DNA from 2 places in the Clostridium nitrophenolicum genome. Region 2 is predicted to be linked to the other one. Evidence: riboswitches for the same ligand, from Rfam matches in the RefSeq annotation. Region 2 holds a riboswitch; the other holds the start of a gene.
What was found. A riboswitch is a leader RNA that binds a small molecule or an ion and turns the genes downstream of it on or off. The one in region 2 is predicted to bind magnesium.
Positions count from the first base shown of each region.

Region 1: linked by a shared signal. The riboswitch ahead of ACZ5N4_RS01755 (ABC transporter permease) and the one ahead of ACZ5N4_RS00690 (magnesium transporter) in region 2 are both predicted to bind magnesium.

Region 1 is NZ_AP042469.1:381,632-385,069, forward strand. It holds gene ACZ5N4_RS01750 (aminotransferase-like domain-containing protein) at 71-1,447, shown strand; M-box (ykoK) riboswitch at 1,555-1,720, shown strand; gene ACZ5N4_RS01755 (ABC transporter permease) at 1,924-3,438, shown strand, end outside.
Region 2 is NZ_AP042469.1:127,334-130,771, forward strand. It holds gene ACZ5N4_RS00685 (YgiQ family radical SAM protein) at 1-865, opposite strand, end outside; M-box (ykoK) riboswitch at 1,224-1,391, shown strand; gene ACZ5N4_RS00690 (magnesium transporter) at 1,629-2,891, shown strand; gene ACZ5N4_RS00695 (NRAMP family divalent metal transporter) at 2,908-3,438, shown strand, end outside.

The sequences.
Region 1 (3,438 bases), 250 kb from region 2:
TAGTATAATTAAAGTATCAACAAACAAAATTTATAACTGTTATAGTACAAAATTAAGGGAGCTGTTTAAATTGCTAAAATATCAGCTGATTGTTCAATATATTAAAAATGAGATTTTAAATGGAAATCTTACAGCAAAGAAAAAGTTGCCTTCTCTAAGAAGTATATCTCAATTATTTGGATGTAGTATCGGTACTGTTTTAAAAGCCTATAATGAGCTCGAAAAGGAACATATCATTTATTCATTATCCAAAAGTGGGTATTATGTACTAGAAAGTGATTTTTCTAGTGATAATTCTTTTGAAAATCCTCTAATTGATTTTTCATCAGGAGCTCCTGATATTGATACTTTACCTTATAAAAAATTTCAACACTGTTTAAACAATGCTATAGAACTTTATAAAGAAACGCTATTTACTTATTGTGATCCTCGTGGGTTAAATTCATTAATCCAAGTTTTAACTAACCATCTTAAAGAATATCAAATATTCACCAAAGCAGATAATATTGTTATAACCACAGGGTCTCAACAAGCTTTAAATATTTTAGCAACCATGCCATTTCCAAATGGAAATTCTAATGTTCTTGTTGAACAACCAACCTATTATGGAATAATTAAATCCCTAGAACTAAACAATGTTTCTGCTTTAGGAATTGAAAGAGGATTAAATGGCATTAATCTTCATGAATTAGAAAAGTTATTTAAATACGGCAATATTAAGTTTTTTTATACTATTCCTAGATTTCATAACCCAACGGGGAATTCATATACTAGAGAAGAAAAGGAAGCAATAGTTAAAATGGCGGAAAAATATAATGTATATATCGTTGAGGATGATATCATGGCGGATTTAGAAATAGATAAAAAATCAGATCCTATGTTTACCTATGGCACTTCTTCAAAGGTTATTTATCTAAAAAGCTATTCTAAAATTCTTGTGCCAGGTTTAAGAATTGCAGCAGTTATACTACCTAAGCTGCTAATGAATACTTTCTTAGAATACAAAAAATGGGTGGATATGAATAGTCCAATCTTATCTCAAGGTGCTTTGGAAATCTACTTAAAGAGTGGTATGTTTAATAAACATAGGAAAAAAATTAGTAAATTATATTCCGATAGAATGAGCTGTTTAAAAGATACGATTTCACTATTTCAACATCCTAAAATAAAATGGAATGTACCTAAATCAGGATATTTTGCCTGTATATACGTAGATAATGGTCTGAGATATGAGAAGATAATAAACACATTATCCAATAAGAATATACAATTATTAGATACAAGTACATGCTTTTTAAGAGAATATAAAACTAATAATTATTTTAGAATTAGTATAAGTAAAGTTAATGAGGATAAAATTAAAATAGGTATTCCTATAGTGTTAGATGCTATACAGAAATATTTAACGGATAAAAATTCTGATTTTAACTATTATCCTAAAATATAACTTTATATGTAAATTAAACTTAACACAGAAAGATAACAATATTTTATTGACAAACTAAACATAAAAATTTATACTTACAAAGTACAAGAAATTTAGACAAAAATTAAATAATATATTGTTAGGTGAGGCTCCTATATTAGATATACGCTACTGCCCAAAAATATCGAAAGATGCCAATGGGTCAACAGGTACTGCCGGATTAAGGTTTTACTTAATGTAGCTGAGTTTAACTCAAAGCTATATAGTGCTAAAGCTCAACGAAGGATATTTGCAAGAATGTTTATTTATTCGTATTTGGAGTTTTAGAGCCTTTTTTAGGGCTCTTTTATTTTTATCATTAAGGTATATGAAAGAAAATAGCAGTCAGTAAGCTAGTGTATTTTCCATCATATGCCTAAAGTTAGGAAAGGTGGCGGTAGTTATGGATATTGAGGATGGTGATAATTATTGATTAAATAAGAAGGAGAGTGAGTAAAATGAAAGTAGAAAAGACAATAGTTAACAGAAAATTTGGAGCGCTTGATATAATTATATTTCTAGCAATTGCAGCAGTACTATATTTAGCAATTTCTCCAGGAATAAGAGGAAACGTAAGCACTAGTGGAATACAGGTTTCAACGGATATAAGAAATCTCCCAATGTATGTTTTAAAATCAGTTGGTAGAATGACAGGAGCATATATTTTATCCTTAATATTCACACTTGTGTATGGATATATTGCCGCACATAACGAAAGAGCTGAAAAGATAATGGTACCAGTATTAGACATACTTCAATCTATACCAGTACTATCATTTTTACCAGCTGTAGTTTTAGGCCTGATAGCGTTATTCCCTAATGATAATATAGGTTTGGAATTATCTTGTATTATATTAATATTTACAGGTCAGGCTTGGAATATGACTTTTAGCTTTTATCATTCTATAAAAATACTACCTAAGGATTTAAAAGAAGCTTCTAGCGTATTTGGATTAAATAAGTGGCAGAATTTTAAAAAATTAGAGGTTCCATTTTCAATTATTGGATTGGTCTGGAATAGTATGATGTCTTGGGCAGGTGGATGGTTCTTTCTTATGGCTTGTGAGATGTTTACATTAAAGGGTAAGGACTTTAGACTGCCAGGCATCGGTTCTTTTTTACAAACTGCAGCAAGCCAAGGAAATACTAGAGCATTAACATGGGGAATCGCTGCATTAATACTTGTTATTGTTCTTTTAGATCAATTGTTCTGGAAACCAGTAACTGTTTGGGCAGATAAGTTTAAAATAGAACTTACTGAATCAGGTGAAGCACCTCGATCCTTTGTTCTTACTCTTTTAAGAAGATCTGTAATTATTGAATTTTTACTTGAAAAAATATTTGAACCTTTTGCAGAAAAAATAAATAATTTTATAGATAAATTTGCAGTAAAACTTTCAAATAGAGAAAAAGCTAAAGGAAAAGGTATAGGGTTTACAGTTAAATGGATTTTTAGAATATCAATTTGCGGATTACTTTTATATTCAGGCCTTAATGCATTTAAATTATTAATGCAGCTTTCAAAAGATGAGTGGGGAAGGATACTACCTGCTGTAGGTTATTCCTTTTTAAGAGTTATTGCAGCTCAAGTTATAGCATTAATATGGACAGTACCTGTAGGAGTAGCTATAGGCATGAACAAAAAAATTGCAAATATTCTGCAGCCAATTATTCAGGTTGTAGCATCGATCCCTGCAACGGCACTTTTCCCTGTTATATTAGTATTTTTTATGAATGAACTTGGCGGCTTAAATGTTGCTTCTGTGCTCTTGATGCTTATGGGAACTCAGTGGTATATATTATTTAATGTAATTGCTGGAGCAATGGCTATTCCTGAAGATTTAAAAGCAGCAGCAAAGACTTTTGGAGTAAGTGGATGGAAAAAATGGAAGATACTTATTCTTCCTTCTATATTCCCTTATCTTTTAACTGGTATGGTAACGGCTACGGGTGGATGTTGGAATGCAAGTATT
Region 2 (3,438 bases):
CCTCATATATAGGATGATAATTTCTAGTGTAGGGTAAGTTGTAAACTACATCCATTTCCTCTTCTGTTAGTGGGAATTGAGGAGGATTTTGAACGATATATTTATCAGAATGCTTTTGAACTACAGTTTTGCCCCTGATAGCATCTTGTTCAAAGTATTCTAATTTATAGCTTTCAGCATAAGCATTTTTATTTGTAGAAACCTCTTCAAAGGACGGAACTTCCACAAAGTCTCTTAATTGGGATAAGCTATTAGAAAGATATACAGTTCCTCTTACATCAGTAACTTTTTGAATAGACATCCCATATTTCAAAAGGTTAGCTATTTGCACTACAGTTTTTTCGCCCATACCATATATTAAAAGATCTGCTTTAGAATCCAAAAGGATACTTCTCCTTACTTTATTATCCCAATAATCATAATGCGCGAATCTTCTTAAACTAGCTTCTATCCCACCGATTATAACTGGAACATCCTTATAAGCTTCTCTAACTCTGTTAGAGTATACAATAACAGCTCTATCTGGTCTATGGCCTGATTCACCACCAGGTGAATATAAATCATCATGTCGCCTTTTTCTAGCTACAGTATAGTGATTCACCATGGAGTCAATATTGCCTGAATTAACTAAAAAGCCTAATTTAGGTTTTCCGAGCTTTTTAAAGTCATCTGCGTTATTCCAGTTAGGTTGGGCAATTATACCTACAGTAAAACCTTCATTTTCAAGTACTCTAGATATTATGGCAGTACCAAAGGAGGGGTGATCCACGTAGGCATCGCCTGTAACTATAATAAAATCTAATTGATCTATGCCTTTTGCTTTTAAATCATTTTTACTTACAGGTAAAAATTTATTATTTAGTATCATTGATATTCTCCGTTCTTAAAAATTATATTATTGACTTTCTGGCGAAGATGATAATGTCATATACATAAAAATCATTAATATATTAACACAATGATAAAAAAATATGAATAAATAATTTAGCATAATAGTTAAACTAAATAAAAACATTTTGAATAAATTTACAAAAATTACAATAAAAGATTTTGATGAAAATTAAGAAAATAGGCAAAATCTTGCATGAATACTAGTAATATTGAAAAAAACAAAAATAATATAATATAACAAGCGAATTTAAATAAATTTTATATTTATGGTTGCATTTTAAGGAATTTGTACTATAATAAATAATGAAAGAAAGTTAATAATAAAAGATATGTTTTACTTATGTTAGGTGAGGCTCCTATATAGATACACGCTACTGCCCGGAAACATCGAGAGATGCCAATGGGTCAACAGGTATTACCGAATCAAGGTTTTACTTAATGTAGCTGAACGATTTAAGTTCAAAGCTATATAGTGCTAAAACTCGGACTATAAAGTTTTAGTTTGCATGGAGCCTATAATTTTTATAGGCTCCTTTATTTTATTTTTTAGGTGGTGTTTTTAAATGGAGGTTGGCCCTTATAGTGGTCGATTTAGGTCAAAACAAAATTTAATATTGAATGTACAGAGGAACATTTACATTAACCGATAAAGAAATTTACTTCTAACGCTTAGGCATTTCTATGAATTCCTTATCAGTTTTGTAAGTATTCCTCTGTGTATGAAGGGAGGAATATTTATGAAAAAGCTATCTAATTTCTTCTTAAGTAAGGTTCTTTACAAAAAAATCTATGATGAGTTTAATGAACCCGTAGGCAAATTATGTGATATCTATGTAACTACTGAGGATGGACTCCCAAGAGCTATAGGCTATATGGTAAAGAAAGACGGCGAAATTTTTAATTGTGAATTTAAACGTATTTCCTTTTATGAAGAAGATGACAGGATACGTATTAAAGGTGAAGGAATGAGGGAAATCATTCTTCAAAAGTACTCTTATCTTTTATCGAAACATTTATTAGACAGACAAATTGTTGATATAAATGGGAAAAAGCTTGTAAGAGTTAATGATCTAAGAATTACAGAAATAGCAGGAGAGTATAGGGTAGTGGCTGTTGACTCAGGTGTACTTGCTCTTGGAAGAAGACTTGGATTAGAGGGCTTAGTTAAAAGCTGTTACAAGATGTTTGATAAAAAACCATCTGATAGTTTAATAGTATGGGATAATGTTGAATCACTTGAGATGGTGAATAATAATTTGAAACTATCTGTAACCTACAAAAAGCTTTCAAAATTACATCCTGCAGATTTAGCGGATATTTTAGAGGATATGGATATAAACTATAGGAAAAGAGTATTTGAAAGTCTTGAACGAGATCTTGCTGCGGATACTTTAGAGGAAATTGAGCCAGACATCCAAGCTGATATATTGGAAAACTTAAGTCAATCTAAAAGAGATGAAGTTCTAGATAATATGCCCAACGATGAAATTGCAGATATTTTAGAAGAAATAGATGAAGAAACAGCAGAAGATATTCTTCTCAGCATGGAAAAAGAGGATGCTGACGAAGTAAGGGCTTTAATGAGATATAGTGAAGAAGCGGTTGGAAGCATAATGAATAAGGATTTTATATCCTTCAATATAAATATAACTGTTGAAGAAACCATTGAACTTCTAAGAGAGATTAATCCAGATGATGAAGTTTCGCATTATATATATATTACCGATGAACAGGAAAGGCTTCAAGGTGTAGTTTCATTAAAAAGCCTAATATTATCTGAACCACAAGAAAAGTTAAAGGAAATAATGCTTAGCGATATGACTAAAATAGAAGACCATGAAAATATAGATGAAGCTATAGAGCTTTGTGTTAAATACGACCTTCTTTCTCTTCCAGTAATAAATAGTCATCAGAAACTATGTGGTGTAGTAATTATGAGTGACATAGTGGAAGATATATTAGTTCCAACATGGAGAAGAAGACTTAAAAAGGTAGGTTAGAAAGAGGTAGATAAACATGAAGAGTAAAAATAGATTTCTAATGATATTAAGTATAATTGGGCCAGGAATTATAACAGCTAATGCGGGAAATGATGCCGGTGGAGTTACTACCTACTCCGTTGTTGGCGCCCATTATGGATATTCAATGTTGTGGGGAATGTTTGCTATAGCTATAGGCCTTGCAGTAGTTCAAGAGATGAATGCAAGAATGGCAGTTGTCACAGGTAAAGGTCTTTCAGACCTGATTAGAGAAAGATTTGGTGTTAAATGGGCTTTTTTTGCTATGCTTGTACTTCTTGTAGCAAATCTTGGTGTATGCATAGGTGATTTTGCCGGTATAGCTGCCAGCTTAGAGTTATTTCATATAAGCAAATATATTTCTATACCAATACTTACAGCACTTATTTGGTTTATATTGACAAGAGGAAATTATTCAAAGGCAGAAAAAATATTTTTGTTTTTAACAATCACATTCTTTGGTTATTTTATAACAGCTTTTCTTGTAAAACCAAATTGGAGTCATGTTTTTGTAAGTATAGTAAAACCA